DNA from 2 places in the Blautia sp. LMAG:89 genome. Region 2 is predicted to be linked to the other one. Evidence: riboswitches for the same ligand, from Rfam matches in the RefSeq annotation. Region 2 holds a riboswitch; the other holds the start of a gene.
What was found. Region 2 has a riboswitch for ZMP and ZTP ahead of CCC70_RS12525 (IMP cyclohydrolase). Riboswitches for the same ligand answer to the same signal wherever they lie in the genome.

Region 1 (16,124 bases), on a different contig from region 2:
TTATATTATTTCTGATGGGAAAGATGCGGCTTCAGAAGGATACTTTACATCATTTATTACATCAGATATTGCACCCGTTGTATTTATGCTGATTTTTCTGGCCCTGACTGCCTGGATCGTATTTCGTGGTGTGGAAAAGGGAATCGAAAAGTTTTCCAGGATCATTATGCCGGGGCTGATTCTTCTGATCGTGATCATTGCCATTTTTTCACTGACACTGTCCCATACTGATACGGATGGAACTGTCCGCACCGGTATGCAGGGGCTGGCGGTTTACCTCAAACCGGATTTTCATGGACTGACGGTAAAACGCTTCCTGGAGATCCTTCTGGATGCGATGAGCCAGTTATTCTTTTCCTTAAGTGTATCTATGGGAATCATGATCACTTATGGTTCTTATGTGAAAAATGAAGTTAATTTAAATAAAGCAACAAATCAGATTGAGATCTTTGATACCGGCGTTGCGTTTCTTGCAGGAATGATGATCATACCGGCTGTTTTTGTATTTCTCGGAAAGGATGGAATGGCTTCCGGCCCAAGCCTGATATTTATCTCACTGCCAAAGGTTTTTGATGCCATGGGAGTATTTGGCCGTCCGGTGGCAATTGCATTTTTCCTGATGATGGGATTTGCGGCACTGACTTCCTGCGTATCTGTCATGGAGACACTGGTTGCAAACTGCATGGAACTTTATCATAAACCACGTAAGAAAATGTGTGGTGCTGTCGGAATCTATTCTCTTGTTACAGCAGTACTGATCTGCCTTGGTTATAACAAACTGTATTTTGAACTTAAGCTGCCAAATGGTTCTGTTGGACAGCTTCTGGATGTGATGGATTATATCAGCAACAGTTTTCTGATGCCGTTTATCTCACTTTTGACAAGTATTCTGATCGGATGGGTGATCGGCCCTGATTGGATCATAGGAGAAGTGGAACGAAATGGGGAACACTTTAAACGGGCAGGGTTATATCGCTTTATGATCCGTTATGTAGTGCCGGTTGTAATGCTGATATTATTCCTGGTATCTACAGGATTTGCAGATTTGATTTCATAAGTGTGGTAATATGTTTATGGCGTCTGGACAGTCGCATTAACGGATGACCAGTACAATATACGATTAAACAACAGAGGATTTGATGAAAAAAGATATGTACGAATGTTGGAGAGAAAACTAATACATAGAACGGAAATGATTCAGAAAATTAGACTTAGCTCACTTTAAAAGTGAAAAAAATAATTTGATAATTTATTGACAACCATTAATAAATATGTTAGTATTCAATCATCAAATTAATAAAGTCTTCGGTGACTGACGGAGTTGTGGGATAACCACGAGGGAGCCGGAGATTCGATGAGTCGACCGTCTGGGCAGTATTTGAAAAACTTCAGATACTGCTCTTTTTTATGGGATAAAAGATGCAGACGGTTGCAGCGGAGAAAGGAGAACATTATGGGATTCAAAAGTGACATCGAGATTGCACAGGAGTGCACAATGGAGCCAATTACCAAGATTGCAGAGAAAGCAGGTATTGATGACAAATATCTGGAGCAGTATGGTAAATACAAAGCAAAGATCGACTATAATCTCCTGAAAGAAACAGACAAAAAAGACGGCAAACTGATTCTTGTAACAGCTATCAACCCGACACCGGCAGGTGAGGGAAAAACTACGACAACGGTAGGTCTTGCAGATGGAATGCAGAGACTTGGAAAAAATGTTATGGTAGCTCTTCGTGAGCCATCCCTGGGACCGGTATTCGGTGTCAAAGGCGGTGCGGCAGGCGGCGGCTATGCACAGGTAGTTCCGATGGAGGATATCAACCTTCATTTTACCGGTGATTTCCATGCGATCGGTGCGGCAAACAACCTTCTTGCAGCAATGATCGACAACCATATCTTCCAGGGTAATGAGCTGAATATCGACCCGAGAAAGATCACCTGGAGACGTTGCGTTGATATGAACGACCGTCAGCTTCGTAATGTAGTAGACGGACTTGGCGGAAGAACAAACGGTATGCCGCGTGAAGACGGATATGACATTACCGTAGCATCTGAGATCATGGCAGTTCTCTGTCTGGCAAGTGATATCAAAGATCTGAAGGAGAGACTTTCCAGAATCATCATCGGATATACTTACGGCAAGGTTGCTGAGCAGAAACCGGTAACAGCAGGAGATCTCCACGCAGAGGGTGCTATGACAGCACTTCTGAAGGATGCCCTGAAACCAAACCTTGTTCAGACACTGGAGCATGTTCCGGCGATCGTTCATGGCGGACCATTCGCAAATATCGCTCACGGATGTAACTCCGTAACCGCTACAAAGATGGCTATGAAGCTTGCTGATTATGCGATCACAGAGGCTGGTTTCGGTGCTGACCTTGGAGCTGAGAAATTCCTGGATATCAAGTGCCGTATGGCAGGTCTTACACCAAGTGCAGTTGTTATTGTAGCAACCGTACGTGCCCTGAAATACAACGGTGGCGTTGCAAAGGCTGACCTGAACAATGAAAACCTTGAGGCTCTTGAAAAGGGTATCCCGAACCTTCTGAAGCATGTAAGCAATATCAAAAATGTATACAAGCTTCCATGTGTGGTAGCTATTAACGCATTCCCGACCGATACCAAGGCAGAGCTTGATTTTGTGGAAGCAAAATGCAAGGAGCTTGGCGTAAACGTAGCACTTTCTGAGGTATGGGCAAAAGGTGGCGAAGGCGGAATCAAGCTTGCTGAGGAAGTGATCCGTCTTGTTGAAGAACCGAATGACTTCACATATGCTTATGAACTGGAAGGATCCATCGAGGACAAGCTGAACCAGATCGTACAGAAGGTTTATGGTGGAAAGAAAGTTGTTCTTACAGCAAATGCCCAGAAGCAGGCGAAACAGCTGGAGGCACTTGGATTTGGCAACTGCCCGATCTGTGTAGCTAAGACCCAGTACAGCTTAACAGACGACCAGACAAAGCTTGGTGCTCCGACAGATTTCGAGGTAACAGTAAGAAATCTTAAGATTTCCGCAGGTGCAGGATTTATTGTTGCACTGACAGGTGAGATCATGACCATGCCAGGACTTCCGAAAGTACCGGCAGCAACCAAGATCGACGTAGACGAGAGCGGTAAGATCACAGGACTGTTCTAATATAAAGATTTTTTGAGGGGAATTCAGATAGAAAGCGGTAGAGCCTGCAAAAATAGAGGCTCTGCCGCTTTTTATCTTGTTGTGGAGAGAGTATTGAAAAACTTTTAAAAGCAGGAAAAACACTGGGTTTGACGATCCCGTGATACGAATTTGATACGAAAACCCCCGGAAGTGGTCGAGACTTCCGTGGGGTTTTGTTCCGTTTATAGCATGTTCAAAACAAAAATGGTATAATATTATAAATTGTCAAGAATATCAGAAATCTCCTGCTGCTTGTTGGGATAAAACTCACAATGTCGAGGAAAGCGCAGAGGGGACGTGCATGTGACATTTGCGTTAATTAAGAGGAATGCTATAGAAAAAATTATAGAGATAAATGAATATGGGGGAAAATATGGTATACACATGCAAATATAAATCGCTAATCGGAGATATTTTACTTGCCGCAGATGAAATCGGACTTACCGGTCTGTGGTTTGAAGGACAGAAATATTTTGCAAATACACTTCCCAATGACCATATCCAACAGGAGACGGAAATTCTCACAGAAGCAAAAAGATGGCTGGATGTATATTTCTCCGGTGAAGAACCGAACTTTACTCCACCACTTCATCCGAACGGTTCAACATTCAGAAAGGCAGTGTGGCAGATTTTACTGGAGATTCCCTACGGACAGACGATCACATATGGAGAAATTGCGCGCAGAATTGCAGTGATGAAAAACACTTCCCATATGTCCGCCCAGGCAGTAGGCGGTGCTGTTGGACATAATGAAATTTCCATTATCATTCCCTGCCATCGAGTTGTAGGAACAAATGGAAGCTTGACGGGCTATGCCGGAGGAATTGACAAAAAAATTTCACTTCTCAAGCTGGAACATACAGATATGAGCCGTTTGTTTATTCCAAAGAAAGGAACTGCACTGTAAAACTCAGGCTGAGAGGACGGTCTGGTGCAGGCGTCCACGAAAAGACAGATATTTTATTTATGAAAACATGCTATGAAAATTGCCAGCAGGATTTCGGAGGAATAATTATGGGAAAAATACTGGATGAAGATTTAATCTACGAGATACTGTCCGTGGTGGAAGAGATACCTGAGGGAAAAGTGGCCTCCTACGGGCAGATCGCACGGCTGATCGGGCGGGATAAAAATTCACGTCTTGTAGGAAAAGTCTTAGGTATGGCAGAATTTTACGGGAAGTATCCCTGCCACAGAGTTGTGAACCATGCAGGGCGTACTGCACCAGGCTGGAGAGAGCAGAAGATGCTTCTGGAAGACGAGGGTGTGGAGTTTAAGGCAAATGGATGTGTAGATATGAAGCAGTATCAGTGGGAGGAGTAGTGTTTTATGAATTGTAGAAATATGATGCAGATCCCGGAGCTTACAGAAGTTCTGAAGCTGAAAGTAGGGGAAAACGGTCTGGAGTAGTCTGTACGATGGGGCTATTTTGCAGACTGCCTGCAGTGCATCAAAAGTGAATACAGGATTGAATAACTATATCCATGGAGGAGAATTCGTAGTTCTGACAAATCCCAGTGTCACCAACGACAGCCGGAAACTTGTGCTGGAGGAAAAGGACAGAAACGCCGCAGAGCAGCTGTCTTCCTCTATTCTGGATGCAGAACATTTAAGCCGAGAGCGTGTGATGGCACAGGCCAGATATCTGAACCTTGCACCGCTTACCATGACCGATGAGCAGATGGAGAAAGGACTTGAGATCTTTGAAGCTTCTCTGAAAGAGGCATTAGAAGCATAGATTAATAGAAAGTTACTCTGTAACAGAAAAATAAAACATGCTTGACAAACCATAAATTCCTCGTATAATTATCAATGGTAATTAACTAAGATAATTATATGAGGAGTTTTTTTATGACAAATGAAAAGATCAAGAGGATGTTTGATGCGTTTTATCAGGCGAAGCGGATCCGGGATATGCTTCCGCCACTGCCGCAAGGGGTGATGCCGTCCTATATTCAATATCTGGATGTGATCCACTCTCTGCAGAAGGAAAAAAAAGATATCAGGATTTCCGATCTCAGTGACGCCATGAACCTGCCGCGTCCCGGTGTCACCAGAACAGTGAAAGAAATGGAGGCAAAGGGATATCTTCAGAAGCTCATGTCTCCGGATGACGGGCGCGTTACTTACATCTCTATAACAGAAAAAGGAGAGAATCTTTCCAGAAAGTATGACCAGGATTATTTCAGCAGTCTGGCACCCTATCTTTCAGAGATTTCCGAAGAAGAAGCAGACAGTATGATCCGGACCATCGGGAAATTTTATCAGATTATGTGTGACAGGAGGGAACATTATGACAAGTGATAAGGCAGATTTTACCCAGGGAAATATTCTGAAGAAGCTGGTTGCATTTATGATGCCGGTACTCGGTGCGCTGATCCTGCAGGCTGCCTATGGTGCGGTCGATCTTCTTGTAGTTGGAAGATTCGGTTCCACATCCGGACTGTCAGCGGTTTCCACCGGAAGTCAGGTACTGAATCTTGTTACCTTTGTAGTGATCCAGTTTGCTATGGGTATCACAGTTCTGATCGCACGTTATCTTGGAGAAAAAAGACCGGAGCAGATCGGCTCTGTTATCGGTGGGGCTGCGATCGTTTTTACCATGATATCTGTCGTGCTGTTTATTGTTATGGTAGGCTTTGCACATCCGATCTCCGTGCTGATGCAGGCACCAGACGAAGCGGTAGTGCTGACTGCATCTTATGTACGGATCTGTGGAAGTGGAATTTTCTTTATTGTCGCGTATAACCTGCTGTCTGCTATTTTCCGTGGCCTTGGTGACAGCAAATCTCCGTTGCTGTTTGTGCTGGTGGCATGTATTGTAAATGTGATCGGAGATCTGGTACTGGTAGCCGGGTTACATATGGATGCAGCAGGAGCAGCTATTGCTACGGTTTCTGCGCAGGCCTTAAGTGTTGTATTTGCAGTAGTTCTGCTGATAAAGAAGGAGCTTCCTTTTACCATCACAAAGAAAGATTTCCGGTTGAATCCCCAGTGCAGACGTTTTCTAAAGATCGGACTGCCGCTGGCACTTCAGGAATTCCTGACGCAGATTTCATTCCTGGCCTTGTGCGCATTTGTCAACCGCCTGGGTCTGGAAGCATCCTCCGGTTACGGAGTTGCATGTAAGATCGTAAACTTTGCCATGCTGGTTCCAAGCTCCCTGATGCAGTCCATGGCCTCCTTTGTTTCACAGAACGTAGGAGCCGGAAAGCCGAAACGTGCGAGAAAATCCATGCTTACGGGAATTGGAGTTGGCCTGTCTGTGGGATGCCTGGTATTTATCCTGATCCTGCTGAAGGGTGATGTGCTGGCAGGATTCTTTTCAACAGATGCCGGCGTTATCCAAAAGGGCTTTGATTATCTGAAGGGGTTTGCTCCGGAGACACTGGTTACAGCTGTTCTGTTCAGTATGATAGGCTATTTCAACGGAAACAACCAGACCATCTGGGTTATGGTCCAGGGTCTGGTCCAGACGCTTCTGGTACGACTTCCAATGGCGTACTTCATGAGTATCCAGCCGGATGCCAGCCTGACAAAGATCGGACTTGCAGCACCGGTATCTACTACAGTGGGAATCATTCTGAACATCGGATTCTTTCTGTACTTCACCCGTGCGAAAAAAGAAATTGTTTCTGAAGAATGACTGGATAAAGGGATGTAAATGAGAGGGGTGATATGATATAATCAGAATCACCCCGGCAGAGGTGATGGTACTGACCCTGAAATAGCTGCCGGAATCTTGACAGCTGTAAAGGAGGAGGACTGGATGATTTGCGGGATGACGTATTTTCAGATATGTCTGTATTTTTTGTTTTATTCTTTTGGAGGATGGGTCGTTGAAGTTATCTTCCATGCAGTAACCTTAGGAAAGGTTATAAACCGGGGATTTCTCAACGGTCCGGTATGCCCGGTGTACGGATTTGGTGTACTTTCCGTGTTTGCATTGCTTAATATGCTTCAGAGCGGCGGACATCAGATGAGTGAGGGAATGATCTTTCTGTTTGGGATCGTTCTTGCAACTGCGGTAGAGCTGGTTGCCGGATGGCTTCTGGATGTATGTTTCCATGCAAGATGGTGGGATTATTCTAATAAGCCGCTGAATTTTCACGGCTATATCTGTCTTGAGTTTTCCCTGATATGGGGACTTGCCATTGTGATGGTCGTAAAGGTTTTTCAAAAGTATGTGGAGCGTCAGGCTTCTCATACACCTTCCACACTGGAATGGGTTGTTATGGTAATTCTGTATGCGGTGTATCTGGCAGATTTTATTGTAACAGTAGCGGTGATCCGCGGACTGAATAAGAAGCTTACCAGACTGGATAAGGTACGTGCAGATCTGCGGATCGTGAGCGATAAGCTCAGTGATACTCTGGCAACAACTACCATTGATACAGCACAGAAGGTGGGAGAGGGAAAAGTTCAGGTTGCTCTTGCTAAGGCAGAGCTCAGAGATGCGACTGTGGCTCAGAGAGAAAAATCTTCTGAAATGCTTCGGATGAAGAAAGCGGAGCTTCAGGCACAGTTTGATGAGCTGTCAAACTCTATCACAAACCATACCGTATTCGGTCAGGGAAGAATCATTAAGGCTTTCCCGGAGATGAAGCACAGAGATTATTTTGAACTGATCCAGGAACTGAAGAAAAAACTCAGATAAGAAAAACGAAACGCGATAAAGAGGCAGCAGGAAATGTTGGAAGTTTCCTGCTGCCTCTTTTGGCGTATCAGAGCTTCAGCTTATCGGATTCGTTTCTTTATCATTGGTCCGATGATCATGGCGATGATCATTTTTATGAGATCTGCCGGGATAAACGGAATTACACAGATTCCAAGAGCTGCTTTGAAAGTGGAATCTGCAACGATGCAGAACCATACAGTTCCGAAAAGATAGCATACAATTGTTCCTGCGATCATACCAACGAGCTGGATCAGAGGTTTATGGCAGTTGTCAATTACCAGTCCGGCAATAACAGCCATAACGATAAAGCCGATGATGTATCCGCCTGTAGGACCGGCCAGCTTTGCAGGACCGCCGGTAAATCCGGAAAATACCGGAAGACCTACAAGGCCAAGCAGCAGATAGATCAGATAGCTGATGGTTCCTTTTTTCCATCCGAGAAGATAAAGGGACAGATAGATGGCAAGATTGGTAAATGAGATCGGAACCGGACCGATTGGAATGGACAGCGGCGCAAGAATACAGGTGACAGCTGCCATAAGAGCGGTCATGGTGATCTCGTAGGTTTTTGTACGTGGTGCAGAGACAGTATTTGTCTGATTCATATTGAAAGAGCCTCCTTTGAAAAAGGTAATGTATTTACTGGTTCGGGTAAGCAATGAAATGCTGTAAGTGTGTATGAAAGATCATATGCCATAAGGATGCTTACGCAGATTCGATCTCATAGGTGAATCCTGCATCTGTAATGGTTTTCAGAGTGTCTTCGATTCCCTGGCCACCTTCTGTAAGATAACCGGAAGCAAAAATAGAATCCACAACACTGAGCAGTTTTTTTTCTTCGCCTTTAAAATAAACTTCTCTTCCGGCAGCACATCGGATATCTGCTTTGGGTACAAGAAGTCTTGCCAGGCAGAGGACTTTCATGCAGTATTCTGTTGTCAGCTGGGAAATATCTGCATTTCCGAGGGGAGTTCCCTTGATCGGAAGAAGAAAGTTGATCGGCAGTGCTTCCGGCTGGATCTCACGTAATTCCAGAAGCATGTCAACAACGTCTGCCTTGCTTTCACCCATGCCAATGATACCGCCGCTGCAGATCTCGAAACCAAGTCCCTGAAGCATATGGATATTCCGGACACGCTGGTCAAAGGTATGTGTACTGCAGATATTATGATAAAAAGAACGGCTGCTGTTCAGGTTATGGTTGATCCGGTCAAGACCGGCCTCTTTGAGCATTTTTGCCTGGTGCTCTGTGAGAAAGCCTATGGAGCAGCAGAGATGAGTTCCGTGTTCTTTCATTTTGCGGATCCTGCGGGCCAGCTCCTCGATCTCTTTATCTGTAAACTTCATACCACTCAGGCCGATACAGTGTCTGGATAAATGATACTCATTTACGAAATCATTGTCCTGATATAATTTGTCTTCATCTACCCATTTGTATTTATCAATATCGGCAGTGGAACGACATGACTGGGCACAGTATGCACAATCTTGGGAACAGTTTCCGCTGCGGGCATTGGTAAGGATGTGGATGCTTACCCGGTTTCCCTTATATTTGTAACGTAAACTGCTGGCACGGTCGATCAGTGCCTCGAGTTCTTCGTCCGGAGTATCTAAAATTGCAATGGCTTCATCTCTGGAAAGCGATGGAGCTTCTTTTTCGCATGATGCAGTGTTCATGTCAATACCTTCCTTTTGAGTTTTTTGTACGGGTATCACTTTATCACAGAGAAATATCGAATGTCAACTACAAATATAAAATAAGTTTACAATTAAAAAACTGTAGTATTAAGGTAATGCTTAGGATCATCAAAGCAGGTAATTTCCTTGATTCGGTTAAAATAATTCTCAATTCAATATCATATCTTTATAAAATCTTAATACGGAAGCAGAGAATTTTATACTATCTTTGAAAGTAGTTATATATAATAAAATGCATTACGAGGATAGCACTGTTAAAAGTATTGATAAGGAGTTCTGATCATTTATGCCGGAAAAATCATATAAGAAAAAACATATGACATCTTTTCAGCTGATTATCATGGGGTTTGCAGGAGTGATCCTTTTGGGAACCGTTCTGCTGATGCTTCCATTTTCTTCTGCGGAGAAAGTGATCACACCATTTCATGAGGCACTTTTTACAGCCACTTCGGCGGTATGTGTTACAGGTCTTGTGGTAAAGGACACTGGAAGCTACTGGTCCCTGGCAGGCCAGACGATCATTCTTGCACTCATACAAACAGGTGGGCTTGGAGTAGTGACTGTGGCTGCGTCTGTTTCCCTTCTTTCCGGAAAGAAAATATCCCTCATGCAAAGAAGCACCATGCAGGATGCAATTTCAGCACCTAAAGTTGGAGGAATCGTCAGACTGACAAGGTTTATTTTGAGGGGAACATTTTTGATCGAAGCTGCAGGGATGGTGTTGTTGCTGCCGGTTTTTATGGGAGATTATGGAAAAAAGGGAATCTGGATGTCAGTTTTTCATTCAATCTCTGCTTTTTGTAATGCCGGCTTTGATATTCTGGGGACAGATTCCAGTATGTTTCCATCGCTGACTGGGTATTCCGGAAATATACTTATAAATCTGGTAATTATGCTGTTGATCATTACAGGAGGAATCGGTTTTCTCACATGGGATGATATTTATACAAATAAACTGAACTTTAAACGCTACCGCATGCAAAGCAAGATCATTCTCATGACTACCGCATGTCTGATCTTATTTCCGGCAGTTTTTTTCTATATCTGTGATCTGACAAAATTACCCATGGGAAAACGCCTGTTAGCAGCAGCGTTTCAATCGGTAACGACAAGAACTGCCGGATTTAATACTATAAACATTTCAGAGATGAGTGAGGCATCAAAAGCAGTTATGATATTGTTAATGCTGATTGGTGGTTCACCGGGATCTACAGCAGGTGGAATGAAAACAACAACTTTTTCAGTACTTATTTTAAATGCAATTGCGACATTTCGAAGTCAGGAAAATGCAGGAGCTTTTGGGCGAAGACTTGAATATCATGTGATAAAAAATGCAGCGACAATAGCCATGTTATATTTTGCCTTATTCTTTGGCGGCGGAATAGCGATCAGTGTGTACGAAGGCCTTCCGCTTTTAGATTGTCTGTACGAAGCTGCTTCAGCTGTTGGTACGGTAGGTCTGACTCTGGGAATCACACCGGAACTTCATGTTTTTTCACAAGTCGTGCTGATCATACTGATGTATCTGGGACGTGTAGGTGGTCTGACCCTGATCTATGCGGTATTTTCCGGAAGAAATAAGGGAAATGCAAAGCTCCCTCTGGAAAAAATCACAGTTGGATAAGAAGGAGAAAAATAATATTATGAAAAATGTATTGCTTATTGGACTTGGAAGGTTTGGAAGACATATTGCCATGCAGCTCAATCAGCTGGGACATGAAGTTATGGCAGTTGACTGGAAGGAAGAAAGAGTGGACAAAGTACTGTCATTTGTGACGAATGCTCAGATTGGTGACAGCACCAATGCTGAATTTTTACAGTCCCTTGGAATTGGAAACTATGACATTTGTTTTGTAACCATTGGAGATAGCTTTCAAAATTCTCTTGAAACAACATCCCTTCTAAAAGAACTGGGCGCAAAATTGGTGATATCAAGAGCTGAACGTGATGTTCAGGAAAAATTTCTTTTACGCAATGGTGCCGATAAGGTAGTTTATCCGGAAAAGCAGGTGGCAAAATGGGCCTCCATCCGTTATACAGATGATCATATACTGGATTATATGGAAGTGGATGCTTCCCATGCAATTTTTGAAGTGGAAGTGCCGGAAGAATGGGTTGGAAAAACAGTGGGCGGACTTGACATCAGAAAACGCTACAATATTAATATCCTGGCAGTAAAAAATGAAGAGGAATTCAGTATTGCAATTTCTCCGGAAACGTATTTTGCAGAGAATGATAAATTACTGGTATTAGGAGAGTACAGAGCTCTTCAGAAGTGCTTCCGTATATAGCTCATTGCCATGAAGAAAAAATTTTGACCACAGAACAGCTGCGTGATATAATTCCAGAAAACAGCAGTAGAAGGAGAATGACAGAATGAGCTTGAAAATGGAGGATACAGTAAAAAACAGAACCTATCCGAAACGGCCATTTGCATGGTATGTGGAAAAACCGTCCGCAAAAGATTACTTGCTGACGGTTTTTATATTTGCAGTATGCACTTTGATCGGCCTGCTGTTTCAGAAACTGGATCTTACAGATACAAATATTGTAACGATATACATTTTGGGCGTATTGATCACTTCGATCGTGACAGATGGTTATCTTTGCAGTGTAGCCGGCTCCTTTTTAAGTGTATTCTTATTTTGCTTTTTCCTGATGGAGCCAAGGATGTCTTTTGAGACATATGCGGTGGGATATCCGGTGACATTTTTCATAATGCTTATTTCGTCTGTACTTACAGGAACCCTTGCGGCAAAGCTGAAAATGCATGCAAAGCTGTCTTCACAGATTGCCTTTCGCACACAGGTTCTGTTTGATACGGATCGTCTGCTGCAAAAGGCAAAAAGTGAGACAGAAATCCTCGGAGTTACCTGTACACAGCTGATACGCCTGTTAAACCGCAGCATCACGGCATATGTTGTGGAAAATGGAACTTTATCAGAAGGAAAGCTTTTTTCCGGGGAAAAAGAGAGCACAGAGGATTTTCTGACACAGGAAGAACAACAGGCGGCCAGATGGACTTATGAAAACAGACAGCGTGCCGGCGCATCCACACAGTATTTCTCACAGGCAAAATGCTTATATCTGGCAATTCGAAGCGGGAATAATGTTTATGGCGTAATCGGGATCCCTCTGCAGAAAGAAACACTGGACTCTTATGAATACAGCATCCTGCTGTCTGTAATAAATGAATGTGCACTTGCAATGGAGAATGTACAAAATGCCATAGAAAAAGAAAAAAATGCGGTTTTAGCAAAAAATGAGCAGCTGCGTGGCGATCTTCTTCGGGCAATCTCCCATGACCTGCGTACTCCGCTTTGTTCTATTTCCGGAAATGCAGATATGCTTCTCAGTAACAGTGACCGTCTGGATGAAGCTACAAGGTATCAGATCTACACGGACATTCATGAGGATTCAGAGTGGCTGATCGGAGTTGTGGAAAATCTGCTTTCCATTACCAGGCTCAATGATGGAAGATTGAAGTTTAAATTTACGGATCAGCTTTTGGATGAGGTAATAGCAGAGTCACTCCGACATATCAGCCGGAAGCATGATGAGTATAAGATCGTGGCGGACTGTGAAGAACTTGTTCTTACACGTATGGACGTGCATCTTATTATACAGGTGTTGGTAAATTTGATCGATAATGCGATAAAATATACGCCGTCAGGCTCTGTCATCAGCATTCGGGGGGTCAAAAAAGCCGGGAAAGCGCAGATAAGCGTGGAAGATAACGGCCCCGGAATTCCGGATGAAATGAAGCCACATATTTTTGAGATGTTTTATACAGGGAAAACGACCGTTGCAGACAGCCAACGGAGTCTGGGGCTTGGCCTGGCACTTTGCCGCTCTATCATAGAAGCTCACGATGGAACACTGGTTCTTTCAGATCATGCTCCGCATGGATGTAATTTTACTTTTACTTTACCATTAAGCGAGGTGACATTAAATGAATAAGACATTAATTCTGGTGGTTGAGGATGACAGACCCATACGGAACCTGATCGTTACCACATTAAAAACACATGACTATAAATATCTGGCTGCAGAAAATGGAGCTTCAGCCATTTTGGAGGCTTCATCACACAATCCGGATATCGTTCTTCTGGATCTGGGCCTTCCTGATATGGAAGGAGTAGAGGTAATAAAGAAAATCCGTACCTGGTCGAATATGCCTATCATCGTGATCAGTGCCAGAAGTGAAGATATGGACAAAATAGAGGCACTGGATGCGGGTGCAGATGATTATATCACAAAACCATTTTCAGTAGAAGAATTACTTGCGCGTATCCGTGTCAGTCAAAGGCGGCTTGCCATAACGCAGGCAGGAAAACAGCCGGAAACCTCTGTTTTTGAAAATGGAGGATTAAAGATAGATTACACGGCTGGCTGCACATTCCTGAAGGATAGAGAACTGCATCTGACGCCCATTGAGTATAAGCTGCTCTGTCTTTTATCCCGTAATATTGGAAAAGTATTGACACATACATATATTACTCAGCAGATCTGGGGACGCTGCTCGGAAAACGATGTTGCTTCTCTCAGGGTCTTTATGGCAACACTGCGGAAAAAACTGGAGCCTGAAAAAAACGGTGTACAATATATCCAGACGCACATAGGAATCGGATATCGCATGCTCAGAATCGAGAAACCTGAGCAGGAAACCAAAAAAGATAGCATTAATCCTCAAACGATAATATAATCATCTCATATGATGACAGTTTTTTTCTATAGTAAAGATCACAGAAAAGGACGGAAACAGACGATGAAGATCATGGGGATTGATATCGGCACAACAACAGTCAGTGTCGTAATGACAGATACAGAAACGGGAAAGCTGCTTGCAAAGGAAACAGTGGAGCATAATTCTTTTCTGCGGAGCAGTAAGCCGGAACAGAAGCTGCAGGATCCGGAACGGATCTATGAAATCGTCCGGGAGCTTCTTATAAAGCAGCAGAAGGAGAATGGTTTGCCAGATGGAATAGGGTTTACAGGGCAGATGCATGGAATGCTGTATGTGGATGCTTCCGGCAAGGCAGTGAGTCCTCTCTATACCTGGCAGGATGGAAGCGGAGAGATTCCGCTGGAAAACGGAAAAACCTGTGCAGAGCTTTTGCAGGGAGTAGGTGCGGCAGCGTCCGGATATGGTGTAGTGACACATTTTTATCTTCAGAAGAAAGATCAGATCCCGAAGGATGCTGTAAGGATGACGACGATCAGTGATTATATTGCTATGCGGCTGTGTGAAAATACTGTCCCTGTTATTGGACTTGACATGGCGGCAAGCTGGGGCTGCTTTGACCTGCGAAAACAGGAGTTTCTGTATGAAGCCCTGGAGCAGGCCGGCGTAGATACTTCTTATCTGCCGGAAGTAAGAAAGGGACATTTTTTAGTCGGAGAAACAAGAGCCGGTGTGCCGGTAATGGGATCGATCGGTGACAATCAGGCGAGTCTGTTTGGTTCCGTCCGGGATCTTAAAGATACCGTACTCCTGAATGTGGGAACCGGCAGCCAGGTTTCCTTAGTGACAGAGACGTTTATAGAATGCAGCGGCAGTGTGGAGCTTCGCCCCTGTACCGAAAACAGCTATATCCTCGTGGGAGCTTCCCTGTGTGGTGGTCGTGCGTATGCGATGCTGGAACAGTTTTACAGAGAAGCTGCAGAAACTGAAGAAAGACTGTATTCCCGGATGCAGGAGCAGGCAGAAAAATTTATTGAAAAATACGGAAAAGAAGCTGCATGGAAAGTAGATACAGCTTTTTCAGGGACAAGAAGTGATCCGTCTCACACGGGCATGATCGCAGGAATCGGTGTAGAGAATTTTCATCCTGGTGCACTGACGGTCGGTGTGATCTGTGGAATCCTTAACGAACTGCATGAGCAGTATGAGCAGATGTGTCAGCTCACCGGAAAAAAGGCCACACGCCTGACTGGCTCCGGAAACGGAATTCGCCGAAACCCGCTGATGAGAAGACTGGCAGAAGAAATGTTCAAAATGCCGATGGAGATTCCTGAATATGAAGAAGAGGCTGCATATGGAGCTGCACTTACTGCGGGAAAGTTGGTTGCGGCAATGTAAGAAAAATTTTGTTTGACTTTTTGAAAAAGAGGCAATATAATTACAAGAAACGAGTAGCAAGTAAGCGTAAATCCAGTTTACCGGCTACTCGTTTTTATTTTGCAAAAATGAATATCGCCATGAAAAGTGTGTAGCGTGTCAGCGTAAGTCCAGCTTATCTCCGGAATATATTCAGGAAAGTGCGGAACTGTCTCCGAAAAAAGGTTTGTTTGCATATGCATTTGCCGGACGTGATATCACAGGAAAATCAGTAGAAGACATGGTGTATGAGACACAGAGAAAGGTTATCTTAGAACTGGCTGATAAGGAATCTTGTGTAATTATCGGAAGAAATGCAGATTATATTCTGAAAGATAGGGATGATGTACTGAATGTATTTATCCATGGGAATATGCCGGAAAAAACACAGCGTATTATGGGTTTATATAATGTAGGAGAGAAGGAAGCTGTCAAAATGATGGCAGATACAGATAAAAGGCGTATGACGAATTATAATTTTTACACCG
Region 2 (16,124 bases):
AGGATCAAAAACGCGCCCCTTCCGTTTACCACAAGTACTCTGCAGCAGGAAGCTGCCAAGACATTGAATTTTTCTACGCAGAAGACTATGCGCCTGGCACAGCAGTTATATGAAGGTGTGGATGTAAAAGGCAGTGGTACGGTAGGTCTGATCTCCTATCTGCGTACAGATTCCACTCGAATTTCAGAGGAAGCAGATGCAGCAGCAAGAACCTATATTTCTGAGCAGTATGGTTTAGATTATGTTTCTCAGACAGAGAAGGCAATCAAAAACGGACAGAAGATACAGGATGCTCATGAGGCGATCCGTCCTACAGATATTGCGAGGACACCAGTTCTGGTGAAGGAATCCCTGACCAGGGATCAGTTCCGTTTATATCAGCTGATCTGGAGACGTTTTGCGGCGAGCAGAATGGCACCGGCACGTTATGAGACCACGTCTGTCAAGATCGGAGCAGGTGAGTATGTGTTCACGGTTGCAGCATCCAAGGTTGCCTTTGATGGCTTTATGTCTGTGTACACAGAAGAGGGCGATGACAAAAAGGGCAATGTTTTAAGTCAAAGTCTGGAAAAGGGTATGGAGCTGAAGCTGAAAGAACTGAAGCCGGAGCAGCATTTTACACAGCCGCCGGCACATTACACAGAGGCTTCACTTGTAAAGACTATGGAAGAGCTTGGAATCGGACGTCCAAGTACGTATGCGCCGACCATCACAACGATCATCAGCAGACGCTATGTATCCAAGGAACAGAAAAATCTTTACGTCACAGAGCTTGGAGAGGTTGTTAATAATATTATGAAACAGGCTTTTCCAAGTATTGTGGATGTAAACTTTACAGCAACTATGGAGGGGCTTTTGGACTGCGTGGAAGCAGGTACCGTACAGTGGAAAACGGTTGTACGTAACTTCTATCCGGATCTGAAGCATGATGTGGATGAGGCTGAGAAAGAGCTTGAGAAAGTTGATATACAGGATGAGGTTACGGATGTGATCTGCGACAACTGTGGCCGCAACATGGTGATCAAGTACGGTCCTCATGGAAGATTTCTTGCATGCCCCGGATTTCCGGACTGCCGTAATACAAAACCATATTATGAGAAGATCGGTGTTGCATGTCCGAAGTGCGGCGGCGAAATTGTCATGAAAAAAACGAAAAAAGGCAGAAAATATTACGGATGTGAGAATAATCCGGAATGTGATTTTATGTCCTGGCAGAAACCTTCTGCAAAGAAATGTCCGAAATGTGGTAATTATATGCTCGAAAAGGGAAATAAGCTGGTTTGCAGCCAGGAAACCTGCGGATATGTGGAACAAAAACCAAAAGATGAAGATTGATTGAATAAATGCTTTTCTATTAATTTTCAGAAAATCCCGTTAAAAATAAAAAAAATATAAAAATGTCTTGTAAATTTCCAGAATAACGTGTAATATTAGACTAGAAAAACGATTTCTTTCAAGGTACGAAAGTGAAAGGAGGAAAAATGAGCGTTCAGTTGCTAGATAAAACTAGAAAAATCAATAAGCTTCTGCATAACAGCAGCTCAAGCAAGGTAGTGTTTAACGACATTTGCCAGGTGCTCATGGAAACCTTAAGTTCCAATATCCTGGTACTCAGTAAGAAAGGTAAGGTTCTGGGAGTCAGTATCTGCCCGGGTGTGGATGAGATCACAGAGCTGATCGATGACAAGATCGGCGGACATATCGACCCGTTATTGAATGAGAGATTTCTTGGTGTTCTTTCCACAAAGGAGAATGTCAATCTCCAGACACTTGGCTTTGAGCATGTACCCGGAAATTATCAGGGAATCGTGAATCCGATCGATATTGCAGGTGAGAGACTGGGAACGTTATTCATGTACCGCAATGATCATCCCTATGATATTGAGGATATTATCGTCAGCGAGTATGGTACAACAGTTGTTGGCCTGGAAATGATGCGTGCGGTTCATGACGAGAACGCAGAAGAAGACAGAAAACAGCAGATCGTTAAATCGGCATTCAGTACACTGTCCTTCTCAGAACTTGAGGCGATCATCCATATTTTTGATGAGCTGGATGGGGATGAGGGTATCCTGGTTGCCAGCAAGATCGCTGACCGTGTAGGTATCACCAGATCCGTGATCGTAAATGCACTGCGTAAATTCGAGAGTGCAGGTGTGATCGAATCCCGTTCATCCGGTATGAAGGGAACTTACATTAAAGTTCTTAATGAAGTGATCTTTGATGAGCTTGAGGAGATAAAAGCACAGAGAAGCAAGAAGGCATAATGTGATCAGCACTGTCAGATGCTTGATATAAGATAAAGAACGTGACAAAAGAGACTTCCCGCTAGCGTGGGAGTCTCTTTTTTGTCTGTTTCATAAAATCAAAATAAATAATGAAATTAAGAAAACAAGAGAAAACAAGAGTATAAAAGAGATAAAACCAGAATAATATAGAAAAACCATATCTTAAAAGGGTTGCGAAAATATGTGAAATTCACTAATATAGCCATAGTGATTAGCACTCGTATAAAGTGAGTGCTAGCAGACGAAGATGGAACTTATAAAGGAGGAACATAGATCATGAAGTTAGTACCTTTAGGCGACAGAGTAGTATTAAAACAGGTTGAAGCAGAAGAGACAACAGCATCCGGAATCGTGCTTCCGGGACAGGCACAGGAGAAACCACAGCAGGCAGAGGTTATTGCAGTTGGACCTGGCGGAGTTGTAAACGGGAAAGAAGTAAAAATGGAAGTAGAAGTCGGAAATACTGTTATCTATTCCAAATATGCAGGAACAGAAGTAAAGATGGATGGAACGGATTATATTATTGTAAAGCAGGAAGATATCCTGGCAATCATTAAATAATATAAACATCTTATCGTATATCAATATAAATAGGAGGTCATTTTATCATGGCAAAAGAGATCAAATACGGCGCAGAAGCAAGAGCAGCACTTGAAGCTGGTGTAAATAAACTTGCAGATACAGTAAGAGTAACACTTGGACCGAAAGGAAGAAATGTAGTACTTGACAAATCTTTCGGTGCTCCGCTTATCACAAACGATGGTGTTTCCATTGCAAAAGAGATCGAACTTGAGGACGGATTCGAGAATATGGGTGCTCAGATCATCAAAGAGGTTGCATCCAAGACAAACGATGTAGCTGGTGATGGTACTACAACAGCAACCGTACTTGCACAGGCAATGGTACATGAGGGAATGAAGAACCTGGCAGCAGGAGCGAACCCGATCATCCTCAGAAAAGGAATGAAAAAAGCAACAGATGTTGCAGTAGAAGCAATCAAGAACATGAGCCAGGCAATCAACGGAAAAGCTCAGATCGCTAATGTAGCCGCAATCTCTGCAAGTGATGAGCAGGTTGGACAGTTGGTTGCAGACGCTATGGAGAAGGTTTCCAAGGATGGTGTTATCACTGTTGAGGAGTCCAAGACCATGCATACAGAGCTTGACCTTGTTGAAGGTATGCAGTTTGACCGTGGATATATTTCCGCATACATGTCTACAGATATGGAGAAGATGGAGGCAACTCTTGATGATCCGTATATTCTGATCACAGATAAGAAGATCAGCAACATCCAGGAGATCCTTCCGCTTCTTGAGCAGGTTGTTCAGGCTGGTGCAAAGCTTCTCATTATTGCAGAAGATGTTGAGGGTGAGGCTCTCACAACCCTGATCGTTAACAAACTGAGAGGAACCTTCCAGGTAGTAGCTGTTAAAGCACCTGGCTATGGTGACAGAAGAAAAGAGATGCTTCAGGATATTGCGATCCTGACAGGCGGACAGGTGATCTCTGACGAGCTCGGTCTTGATCTGAAGGAAGCTAAAATGGAGCAGCTCGGACGTGCAAAATCCGTTAAGGTTGCAAAAGAGAATACAGTTATCGTTGACGGCCTTGGCGATAAAGATGCCATCGCAAAACGTGTTGCTCAGATCCGTGCGCAGATCGAGGAGACAAAATCCGAGTTTGATAAAGAAAAACTTCAGGAAAGACTTGCAAAACTGGCAGGCGGCGTAGCTGTTATCCGTGTAGGTGCTGCTACTGAGACAGAGATGAAAGAAGCAAAGCTTCGTCTTGAGGATGCTCTTGCAGCAACAAGAGCAGCTGTTGAGGAAGGTATCATCGCAGGCGGCGGATCTGCTTACATCCATGCTTCCAAAGAGGTTGCAAAACTTGCAGCAACACTTGAGGGAGATGAGAAGACAGGTGCTTATGTGATCCTGAAAGCCCTTGAGGCTCCGTTGTTCCACATTGCTGCAAACGCAGGACTGGAAGGCGCTGTTATCATCAACAAGGTAAGAGAGTCTGAGGTAGGTACAGGCTTTGATGCTCTGAATGAGAAATATGTAAACATGGTTGAAAATGGAATCCTTGATCCTGCAAAGGTTACAAGAAGTGCACTTCAGAACGCAACAAGTGTTGCATCTACACTTCTTACAACAGAGGCTGTAGTTTCTACGATCAAAGAGGATACTCCTGCTCCGGCACCAAACCCGGGAATGGGAATGATGTAATTTCAAGCAGGCAGGTAAATAATTTACAAAATGAGAGGGCCTGCGTCATGGACGCGGCTCTCTTTTTGTGTTATAATCAAAAGAAATCAGTAAATTACGAAAGGAAGAAGCAAATGAGTGACTTATATTCAGAACTTCTGGTAAAGAAGAAACAGACAGGGAAGGATCTTGTTATAAAATACGGTCTTATTGTACTGACCGTGATCATGGTTCTGGGAGGTCTGGTGCTGAATGCACTTCTTCTGGTTCCGGCTATCGCTCTTGGTGTTGCATGCTATTTTGTAATTCCGAAAACAGACCTGGAATATGAATATCTGTTTGTTAACGGGGAACTGGATATTGATATGATCATGTCCAAGTCAAAGAGGAAAAGAGTAAAATCACTTCAGCTTGCGGAGGCTGATCTTGTGGCACCTCTGAAATCCCACAGAATGGATTATTACAACGGAAATCAGAAGATGAAAACCATAGACTTTTCCTCAGGTATTGAGGATCATAAGCGCTATGCCATGATCGTAAGAGACAGCGGAGAAACCTGCAAGGTGATCCTGGAGCTGGATGATGAACTTGCCAATACCATGAAAAATTCTGCACCGAGTAAAGTTTTTTTGGATTGACATGAATCTTGTTTTTTGTTACACTAGTTCACAAATTTAAAATATCTTACACAAAGGGAGGAAATGCAATGGGTACTATTATTGGTGAAGGCATTACGTTTGATGATGTCCTGCTGGTTCCGGCTTATTCTAAAGTAATTCCGAATCAGGTTGATGTTTCAACGTATTTAACCAAGAAAGTAAAGCTGAATATCCCCATGATGAGTGCGGGAATGGACACAGTTACAGAGCACAGAATGGCAATTGCTATGGCCAGACAGGGTGGTATCGGTATCATTCACAAGAATATGTCCATTGAGGCACAGGCAGAAGAGGTTGACAAAGTTAAACGTTCTGAGAACGGTGTTATCACCGATCCATTTTATCTTTCAGCAGAGCATACACTGAAGGATGCCAATGACCTGATGGCGAAATACCGTATTTCCGGTGTTCCGATCACAGAAGGCAGAAAACTGGTAGGTATTATCACAAACCGTGATCTTAAATTTGAGACAGATTTCAGCAGAAAGATCAAGGAGTGCATGACTTCAGAAGGACTGATCACAGCTAAGGAAGGAATCACACTTGAGGATGCCAAGAAGATCCTTGCGAAATCCCGTAAGGAGAAATTACCCATTGTAGATGATGACTTTAATTTAAAAGGACTCATTACCATCAAGGATATCGAGAAACAGATCAAGTATCCGCTTGCAGCCAAGGATGCACAGGGAAGACTTCTCTGTGGTGCTGCGGTTGGCATCACAGCAAATGTGCTTGCACGTGTTGATGCGCTTGTGAAGGCTAATGTAGATGTGATCGTAATTGATTCTGCACATGGTCATTCAGAAAACATTTTAAAAGCAGTCCGCGAAATCAAGGCAACATATCCGGAGCTTCAGGTAATCGCAGGTAATGTTGCAACAGGTGAAGCTACCAAGGCTCTGATCGAGGCTGGAGTAGATGCAGTTAAAGTTGGTATCGGACCGGGATCTATCTGTACAACACGTGTTGTTGCAGGTATTGGTGTTCCGCAGGTTACTGCAGTTATGGATTGTTATGAAGTGGCTAACAGCTACGGAATCCCGATCATTGCAGACGGCGGTATCAAATATTCCGGAGATATCACCAAGGCCATCGCAGCAGGTGCCAATGTCTGCATGATGGGAAGCATGTTCGCAGGATGCGACGAGAGCCCGGGAACATTCGAACTTTATCAGGGAAGAAAATATAAAGTATATCGTGGAATGGGATCTATCGCAGCTATGGAGAATGGCAGCAAGGATCGTTATTTCCAGGAGAATGCAAAGAAGCTTGTGCCGGAGGGTGTTGAGGGTCGTGTTGCGTATAAAGGACATGTTGAGGATACCGTATTCCAGCTGATCGGTGGTTTAAGATCCGGTATGGGTTACTGTGGAGCAGAAAATATTGAGAAGCTTAAGACAACAGGCAGATTCATCAAGATTTCAGCTGCATCTCTTAAAGAGTCACATCCACATGACATCCACATCACAAAAGAGGCTCCAAACTACAGTGTAGATGAATAATAAAGGAAAAAAAGGTAAGACCGGTAAAAAGTCACCCAGGCCGTCCCATAGCGGGCGGCCTGTTTCCGTAAAGAAAACTTCCTCCGGGTCTTCCAGAAGAAAAAAGAAGTCTTTGAGAAAAAAGAACCCAATCAAGATCCTGCAGAGGATTGTGCTGATATGTATCATTGTGATCGTTGCTTTTGCTGCGTGTGCGTTAGGATACGCATTTTTTGAGATGCGCATGGAACAGAGTGAAACTCAGTCCGGACAGGAAGAAATATCCGGGAATGCCAGCGGAAATGGCGGACCGGAACAATGGCAGGCAGAAGGAGCACCTTTTATTGATGTGGAGCTTCTGACACCGAATTCCTATTCCAGACCACAGATTTCTATCGAACAGGTAAATTATATAGCCATTCATTATACGGCCAATCCGGGATCTACTGCCGTATCCAACCGGAATTATTTTGAAAATCTTGCGACAACGCAGGACAACAAAGTCAGCAGTCATTTTGTGATAGGGTTGGAGGGAGAAGTGGTACAATGTATTCCCACTTCGGAAATATCCTATGCCACAAATTCCAGAAATGTAGATACCATATCCATTGAATGCTGCCATCCGGATGAAACAGGGCAGTTTAATACAGCAACCTATGATTCGGCGGTAAAGCTGACAGCGTGGCTTTGTACACGCTTTGGACTGACTTCGGATCAAGTGATCCGTCATTATGATGTCACAGGTAAAGACTGTCCGAAGTATTACGTGGAAAATCCCGATGCATGGATCCAGATGAAATCAGACATTGCAGCACAGATCCAGACAGATTATGCATTACAGGGGAAATAAAGTGTTATTGTTTATTTTGTGAGCAACAAGAAGTCTGGAAAAATAATTTCTGAAAATAGGGGCTTGAAAATTAAGAAGAAGTATTGTAGTATAACAGCAGAAGCTGCATGACTGGCGGAAAGTAGGATTACCTACAGGGAGTGCAGTGAAGTGAGAAGCCGACCGCCTGGGCAGCCTGATAAGGGGTGTCCAGGCGGTTTTTTGTTACCGTTCATATCCTGGGATAAGCCCCGGGCCTTACATTAGACAAGGAGGATTGTGAAAAATGACGACATTTTCACTTGAAAAAGAACTGAAAGAAAATTCCTATCCGGGAAGAGGAATTGTGATCGGACGTTCCGCTGACGGGAAACATGCAGTTACTGCATATTTTATTATGGGAAGAAGCGAGAACAGCAGAAACCGTATTTTTGTTGAGGATGGGGAAGGAATCCGTACACAGGCTTTTGATCCATCCAAGCTTACAGACCCGAGCCTGATCATTTATGCACCGGTACGTGTCCTTGGAAATAAGACCATCGTAACAAACGGTGATCAGACAGATACGATCTATGAGGGAATGGACAGACAGCTCACCTTTGAACAGTCTCTCCGCAGCAGAGAGTTTGAGCCGGATGCGCCGAACTATACACCTCGTATTTCAGGCGTTCTTCATGTTGAAAACGGTAAATTCAATTATGCGATGTCTATTTTAAAGAGCAATAACGGAAATCCGGATTCCTGTCTTCGTTATACATTTGCCTACGAGAATGCGGCAGCAGGGCAGGGACGTTTTATCCATACTTATAAATGCGATGGAAATCCACTTCCAAGTTTCGAGGGAGAGCCGAAGCTGGTAGAGATCCCAAACGATATTGATGAGTTTGCGGATCTCCTCTGGAAGAGCCTGAACCAGGATAATAAAGTTTCTCTCTTTGTTCGTTTTATTGACATTGAGACAGGAAATTATGAATCCAGGATCGTAAACAAGAATAAATAAGAAAATAGGGATATCACAGAGAACGGAGGAGCTTTTTCATGAAAGAATTACAGTTAAAATACGGATGTAACCCAAATCAGAAACCATCAAAGATCTATATGGCAGATGGAAGTGAGCTTCCGATCCAGGTACTCTCCGGAAGACCGGGATACATCAACTTCCTGGATGCCTTTAATGGCTGGCAGCTGGTACGTGACCTTAAGAAAGCAACCGGACTTCCGGCAGCAACTTCATTTAAGCATGTATCTCCGGCAGGTGCTTCCATCGGACTTCCGCTGAATGAGACACTGGCAAAGATCTACTGGGTAGATGATATGGACTGGAAGAATTTTTCCCCGCTTGCATGTGCGTATGCAAGAGCAAGAGGTGCAGATCGTATGTCATCATTTGGTGATTTTATTTCTCTTTCTGATGTCTGCGACAAAGATACCGCAATGCTGATCAAGAGAGAGGTTTCTGATGGTGTGATCGCACCAGGATATACAGAGGAGGCTCTTGAAATTCTGAAGCAGAAGAAAAAAGGCAATTACAATGTGATCCAGATCGATGAAAACTATGTTCCGGAACCTTTGGAGCACAAACAGGTATTTGGAGTCACTTTTGAGCAGGGCCGCCAGGAGCTGGCAATTGATGATGCGCTGATCTCCAATATTGTAACAGAGAATAAAGAGCTTACGGAAGAAGCCAAGAGAGATATGAAGGTTTCTCTGATCATCCTGAAATATACACAGTCCAATTCTGTATGCTTTGTTAAGGACGGACAGGCTATCGGCGTTGGTGCAGGACAACAGTCCCGTGTACATTGTACACGCCTTGCAGGCCAGAAGGCAGATAACTGGTATCTCCGTCAGTGCCCGAAGGTACTGGAGCTTCCGTTTAAAGACACGATCACACGTGCGGAGAGAGATAATGCCATTGATGTTTACATTGGTGAGGAATATATGGATGTCCTTGCAGATGGGGCATGGGAAAAGACATTCACAGAGAAGCCGGAAGTGTTCACAAAAGAAGAGAAGAGAGCATGGCTGGATGGTCTTACCGGCGTGACACTGGGATCCGATGCATTCTTCCCGTTCAGTGATAATATCGAGCGCGCATATAAGAGCGGTGTAAAATATATTGCAGAGCCGGGTGGATCTGTACGTGATGACGCAGTTATCGATACATGTAATAAGTATGGAATGGTGATGGCATTTACAGGAATCCGCCTTTTCCATCACTAAAAGATGCATGCCTTGGCCATGATATGCAGCTGAAATAAAAGATAAAAAATATAAAGTCCCGAATCTGGATTTCTGGAAAAAAGAGATCAGACTCGGGACTTTTTGATCGAAAAAGGATAGTTTTAAAAATAAAAAAAGAACTCTGAAAAACTCAGAGTTCTGAAGAGCGATAGACGGGGCTCGAACCCGCGGTCTCGACCTTGGCAAGGTCGCGCGTTACCAACTACGCCACTATCGCATATGCCTTATCGCTTCAAGTATTTCCCTCAGCGACAAGACATATATTAGCATAGATTTTATATTCTGTCAAATGTTTTTTGGAATTTTTTTGAAATTATATACAACATATAAAGTTTATTCCAGACATCTGAAATAGAACTTGTATATGACAATATTTGGTGGTTTATGAGTTATTGTCTAAGTGGTAATAGCGCAAAACATGATCCGGATAGTATTGGTCACCATAGTCCCATGGACCGGCAGGATCATGAAGGGGATCATCTTCATCACGTTGTGTGTTGCCGCTTGCCATCTGAGCAAAGGCCTGAGCACTTTGGGCCGTCCACACAGTCTGACCGTTTTCTTCCAGATAAGCAAAATAGGAATCGGCTCCGAAATTGTATGCCTGCAGAGCCAGACGGATTTTGGAAAGATCAGTCGGACCGGTACAGACGGCCTTTTCCAGAGCATATTTCAGTTCCTGGATGCCACAGGAAATAGAGTAAGAAGGATCTGTGATACCATTGGGCTGCTGAGGATATCTGGTGTTGTAGGCTCCTTCTGAGGACTGCATGGGATCGGTACCCTGTCCGGAGCTTTCCTGCATCATCACAGCCAGGATCAGGTCTACATAGTCGGACATATCATATTGTGCTGCTTCGCTGGAAACCTCATCGCGATAAGCTTCACAGGCTGCATTGATCTGATGGGCTTTCTCCTGCCTGCCGGAAAATTTGGAAAAACGCAGAAGGATACAGCCCACGATCAGCAGAAAAAGACATGTCAGAAAGATCTTCTGCCTTCGCACCTGCTGTACACGGAGTCTGTGGCGCTGTTTTTTAGTAAGGGTTGGTTTCTTGTGTTTTGTATTCATATAAGTATTGTATCCGTTACGGATAGATTTGACCAGTTAAAAAATATGATCTTTTTGTTAAAAATTTCTGAAGACTGTCCTGTGAAATTGCAAAATATGATCTGATATGCTATGATAGTCGGGACAAACCGTAGAATGCCGGAAAAAAGGAGGCAAGATTTCATGCGAAAAAAGCTTCTGGCAGTTATTTTATGTGCTTCTATGCTTTTCCCTGCATCCGTATCAGCAGAGGTACTGGGATATGAAGCAACAATGGATACATATACACAGGAGAAAAAATCACCTCAGCAGTTTCAGATCGATGATGGGGCGGGAAATACAGTAAATGCTCTGGCGAAGAGTGATACGCTTTATGTTACAGCGAAAAATACGGAAATCCGGTCCAATCCGGGAGACAGTGGTACAGAGCTGCGTTCTGTGATCCTGGGAACGAAACTTGAAAGAGTTGCAGTCTGTGACAATGGCTGGAGCAAGGTGACCTTCCAAAAGAAAGGTGAGGACAAGATCATCGGTTATGTTTCGGACAGCGTGCTCAGTGATACGGAGATCGTAAATAAATTTACGGATACAGTTACAGCGGCACAGGACAGTGATATCCTGGATTATCCCGGCAAGAAGGACGGAGAGGTTGTAGGAGAGGTTCTTCAGGATGATGAGCTGAAAAGAACAGGTACGGTAGATGCTATCTGGAGCAGGATCGTTTACACAGATGACAGTGGTTCAGATCACGTCGGCTATATTCCGACCAGCTGTCTGGAAGGTTATCAGGCTACGGAAGTGGCCAAGGCAGAGCAGGAAAAGAATACAAAAGCAGGATCCCTTACTAAGAGTTCCGGGGAGGGCGTTTTTGCGGATGCGGTGGATGGTGTAACTTCCACAGGTGGTTCCGGAAGTATCGCAGCTGGCGTACAGATCGGAACGCCGGTATCAGTATCTTCTGACGCGACACTGAAACCACTGGGAACATTCCGGATCACGCATTATTGTCCGTGCAGCATCTGCTGCGGACCATGGGCGAATGGAATTACTTCCACAGGAGTAACGGCCACTACCAACCGTACGATCGCAGTGGATCCGAGTCAGATCCCATACGGTTCCAAAGTAGTGATCAATGGACAGGTTTATGTTGCAGAGGACTGTGGAGGAGCGATCCGGACCAATTGCATTGATGTATATGTGGCAACACACTCCGAAGCAGAGCAGAAGGGCGTGTTTTATACAGAAGTTTATTTGCTTCAGTGATCAGAAAAAGACTGCTGTAGATTCCACAAGGGATTTGCAGCAGTTTTTTGTATAAAAAAACTCTGACCAGCAGAGGCTATTCTGCGATCAGAGTAAAAAAATAATGCCCAGAGCCGGAATCGAACCAGCGACACGAGGATTTTCAGTCCTCTGCTCTACCAACTGAGCTATCTGGGCATGTCTCTTTCGAGTACTTTGTTACTTTAACACATTTATGTAGAGAATGCAAGGAAAAAATAAAAAAAGCAGATGTTTTTCTGAAAAATCTGATTTTCAAAAAAACATCTGCAATATTATGGCTACAGATTTATCTGGCAGCAAGATAGATTTTTTCCATATCTTTCATGTTCAGCTGTTTGAACACACCGATGGTACGGGTGTCTTCAAAGCTGCATTTAAACGCCAGATCATGAATCTCCTTTTCTGTAAGATCAAGACCAAGCTCATGAAGGCTGGTAGGCATCTGGATGGAACGGAAATAATCTTCCATGGCTTCTATGCCGGCAAGAGCAGTTTTGTTGAAGTCGGTACTGCAGGGAATGTCAAAGATATTGACTGCAAACTGGGCAAAGCGTTCCGGATTTGCATCATAAACGTAACGTGCCCAGCTTCCCCACAAAGCGGCAAGACCGGCTCCGTGAGCCACATCGTAGGTGCCGCCCAGTTCATGCTCCAGCTGGTGACAGGCCCAGTCACCACCGCCGGTTCCGCAGCCGGTCAGTCCATTGTGGGAAAGGCTGCCGGCCCACATGATCTCTGCCCGTGCAGTATAATTATCCGCCTCCTTCATCAGGATCCGGGAGTTATAGATCACGGTCTGCATCAGAGATTCGCTGATACTGTCAGTGATCTCCATGGTTTCGATATTTACAAAGTACCGTTCCATAGTATGCATCAGGATATCCACACAGCCGCTTTCGGTTTGATATTGCGGCAGGGTATAGGTGAGGCGGGGATTTAAAATAGCAAAACGTGGGCGGCACAGATCGTTGCGGGCACTACTCCGTTTCAGCCAGCCCTCTTCATTGGTGATCACACAGGATCCGCTCATTTCACTTCCGGAAGCTGCGATCGTCAGGATAACGCCTACAGGAAGACAGGCTTTTGGGGTTTGGGTGCGGAGAAAAAAGTTCCATACATCTGTATCCGGATTGGCAAGTCCATAGCCGATGGCCTTACAGGAATCAATAACGCTGCCACCGCCAACAGCCAAAAGAAAATCAACCTGTTCTTTGCGGCAAAGCTCAATACCTTCACGTACCTTGGAGAGACGGGGATTGGGAACCACACCGCCAAGAGTGACATAGGGAATTCCAGCTTCATCCAGAGAAGATCGGATCTCATCGATCAGACCGGAGCTTACTGCACTGTGGCTGCCATAATGGATCAGTACTTTGCTGCAGTTCTGCTCTTTTAGAACAGTGCCGATCTTAAGGTGTGTATCTTTTCCGAAAATAATCCGGGTAGGGGTAAAATATTCAAAATTTCTCATAGAGATTAGGCTCCTTTTTATGATTCATGATCTATTGATAAATATAAGGAATCTGTTTCCTTACAGGTCAAGCAGATATTTATAATCCCGCAGGGGTATCATCTTGATTCATTTAATTGGTTTAAAGTCGTTATAATAATAGCATAGAAGAGAAACAGACGCAAATAAAAGCTATTGAAAAAAAGGTGTAATTTTGGGGGAATGTGGTATAATGACTTCTGTGAAGGAAAAGTGACCTGATCACAGAAACAGACCAATGCGAAGCGTATATTATAGAACAGATCCAAACGAAGAAGAAAGCAGGTGTCTGAAATGGAGAATATCATTATCATAGGAGCAGGTCCGGCCGGGATCTCGGCAGCACTTTATGCGGCAAGAGGAAATATGGATCCGCTGATCATAAATACAGGGATCGGTTCACTGGAAAAAGCGGAGAAGATCGAGAACTATTACGGACTGGAGCAGCCGCTGTCCGGCAGAGAACTTTTCGGAAGAGGTCTTGCCCAGGCAAGAGCACTTGGAGTACGGATCCTGGATGCCCAGGTTGTGGGAATGGGTGGTTTTGATACTTTTGAGGTGAAAACTACCGCAGGAGATTTTGAGGCACGCAGCGTGATCCTGGCAACCGGAAGCAGGAGAGCTTCTGCCAGGATTCCGGGAGTAAAGGAATTTGAGGGAAAAGGTGTCAGCTACTGCGCAGTATGTGACGCATTTTTTTACAGAGGAAAAGAAGTGGCAGTGCTTGGAAACAGTGATTTTGCTCTTCATGAAGCAGAAGAACTTTCTCATACCGCTTCCCGTGTGACGATCTTTACAGATGGAAAGAAACCGGAATTTTCAAGAGAAAATCCGCTTCCGGTTAACACCATGAAGATCCAGGCGATCGAAGGGGATGAGCGTGTTTCCGGCATCCGCCTGAAAAGTGATGTGTCCATGCAGGAAGCAGGTACCGGAGCAGATTCTTTTGTGCCGGCAGAGGGAGTCTTTGTAGCACTTGGTACAGCCGGAAGCTCGGAGATGGCCCGCCAGATCGGAGCAGAACTGAATGAAAAAGGAAATATCCGGGTCAATGAAGAGATGGAGACTACAGTTCCGGGACTGTATGCAGCAGGTGATTGCACCGGTGGACTTCTCCAGGTGGCAAAAGCTGTTCATGACGGTGCCCAGGCAGGACTTTCCGCCTGTCAGTATGTGCGTAAGCTTCTGAAGGCGTAAGCATAAGCTGATACTAAAAATAAATACAGGATCAAGGAGGAATTTTATCATGGCAAAAGTTTTTACAACAGACAATTTTGAAACTGAGGTATTAAAGGCAGAAAAGCCGGTACTGGTAGATTTTTGGGCAACCTGGTGCGGACCATGCAGACGTCAGGCTCCGGTCGTGGAAGAACTTGCAGAAGCCGGATATGAGGTTGGCAAGGTTGACGTAGACAAAGAGCCATCACTGGCACAGCAGTACAAGATCATGAGTATCCCTACACTGCTGGTATTCAAAGAAGGAAAAGAGACCGCACGTTTTGTGGGACTGACATCAAAGACAGAGCTTGAGGCAGCGCTTCAGTAACCAAAACAGAAAACAGAAAAAATAGATACAGCTCTGGGAACCGAAATGGTTTCCGGAGCATTGTTGGTTTACTGAAAATTTTAGACAAGGGTAAATAAAAATATGGATGAGAAAATAATAAAAAAGAATGCAGTGCCTGTGATCGCGGCAATGATCACAGCGCTGGCCTTTTCTTTTACGGGCCTTCCAATGGATGGAAATACTTCTGTAGAAAAAATGAGCGATGTTTATAATGGATTGGGATGCACGAGCTTGCTTGCATGGATCCTGCTTCTTATTTTATACGTGAAAGGATGGGAGGGCTACCGGAAATACAGAAACTGGCAGGCACATGTTTTGGCAGTGATCTTTTCGGCGGGAATGCTTCTTGGAACTTCTTATTTTACAAATGGAAACTGGGATTTTCTGTTTGGCGCAAAGAAACAGATCCTGATCTCAGCCGGATGCTTTATAGGATTTTATATTATCTGTGATATGGGAATCACTTATTTTTGGAGGATTCCTGAGATGGAGTTTTTCCGAAAGGCCTGTGGGCGTATCCCGGCCAGAGAGGAAGAAGTAATGTGGTTCCGCCTGGCAAAGATATCTATGATCATTGGATGGACACCGTTTATCCTGGCATTTCTCCCAGGTTCGATCCCGGCAGATGGATTTCGGCAGCTGGATGTATTTTTGGGAGCCATGCCGCTGGACAATCATCATCCATGGGTCCTGACGATGATCATGGGTGGACTGCTGACACTTGGAAAAACTGTCTGGTGTTATAATTTTGGAGTATTTCTGATCGTCATTGTGTTTACTTCTGTGGAAATCTGGTGTTACAGTGCGGTAGTCCGCTATCTGTACAGATGGAAGGCTCCAAAATGGATACTTTTTGGTACTGTTCTGTTGTTTGCATTTGTTCCCATATTTGGAAGCTATGCGCAGGCAGTGATCAAAGATGGATTATATACGGCAGTCATTACTTTGTATTTTGCAGTGTATATAGATATTTGTCATTCCTTTTCCAAGAGAAAGGCAGTATATTTATTTCTTCTGGGAATCAG

Region 1: it holds a riboswitch for ZMP and ZTP, as region 2 does, so the genes downstream of both, CCC70_RS03550 (formate--tetrahydrofolate ligase) here and CCC70_RS12525 (IMP cyclohydrolase) in region 2, are expected to answer to the same signal.

What each region holds. Positions count from the first base shown of each region.
Region 1 covers NZ_NANC01000003.1:703,806-719,929, forward strand. The annotation lists gene CCC70_RS03545 (sodium-dependent transporter) at 1-1,057, shown strand, start outside; ZMP/ZTP riboswitch at 1,299-1,380, shown strand; gene CCC70_RS03550 (formate--tetrahydrofolate ligase) at 1,454-3,139, shown strand; gene CCC70_RS03555 (methylated-DNA--[protein]-cysteine S-methyltransferase) at 3,534-4,067, shown strand; gene CCC70_RS03560 (MGMT family protein) at 4,175-4,483, shown strand; gene CCC70_RS03565 (hypothetical protein) at 4,617-4,898, shown strand; gene CCC70_RS03570 (MarR family winged helix-turn-helix transcriptional regulator) at 5,012-5,464, shown strand; gene CCC70_RS03575 (MATE family efflux transporter) at 5,454-6,806, shown strand; gene CCC70_RS03580 (putative ABC transporter permease) at 6,930-7,817, shown strand; gene CCC70_RS03585 (biotin transporter BioY) at 7,898-8,443, opposite strand; gene bioB (biotin synthase BioB) at 8,544-9,515, opposite strand; gene CCC70_RS03595 (TrkH family potassium uptake protein) at 9,823-11,160, shown strand; gene CCC70_RS03600 (potassium channel family protein) at 11,180-11,827, shown strand; gene CCC70_RS03605 (ATP-binding protein) at 11,913-13,496, shown strand; gene CCC70_RS03610 (response regulator) at 13,489-14,241, shown strand; gene CCC70_RS03615 (sedoheptulokinase) at 14,305-15,618, shown strand; partial or broken gene CCC70_RS03620 (cytidylate kinase-like family protein) at 15,764-16,124, shown strand, end outside.
Region 2 covers NZ_NANC01000009.1:194,901-211,024, reverse strand. The annotation lists gene topA (type I DNA topoisomerase) at 1-1,335, shown strand, start outside; gene codY (GTP-sensing pleiotropic transcriptional regulator CodY) at 1,482-2,267, shown strand; gene groES (co-chaperone GroES) at 2,565-2,849, shown strand; gene groL (chaperonin GroEL) at 2,897-4,516, shown strand; gene CCC70_RS12540 (DUF6106 family protein) at 4,630-5,133, shown strand; gene guaB (IMP dehydrogenase) at 5,202-6,656, shown strand; gene CCC70_RS12530 (peptidoglycan recognition protein family protein) at 6,769-7,485, shown strand; ZMP/ZTP riboswitch at 7,583-7,664, shown strand; gene CCC70_RS12525 (IMP cyclohydrolase) at 7,751-8,464, shown strand; gene CCC70_RS12520 (phosphoribosylaminoimidazolecarboxamide formyltransferase) at 8,503-9,687, shown strand; tRNA gene CCC70_RS12515 (tRNA-Gly) at 9,853-9,925, opposite strand; gene CCC70_RS12510 (lysozyme family protein) at 10,091-10,780, opposite strand; gene CCC70_RS12505 (3D domain-containing protein) at 10,943-12,022, shown strand; tRNA gene CCC70_RS12500 (tRNA-Phe) at 12,127-12,199, opposite strand; gene CCC70_RS12495 (iron-containing alcohol dehydrogenase) at 12,330-13,514, opposite strand; gene CCC70_RS12490 (NAD(P)/FAD-dependent oxidoreductase) at 13,827-14,729, shown strand; gene trxA (thioredoxin) at 14,779-15,078, shown strand; gene CCC70_RS12480 (DUF6020 family protein) at 15,181-16,124, shown strand, end outside.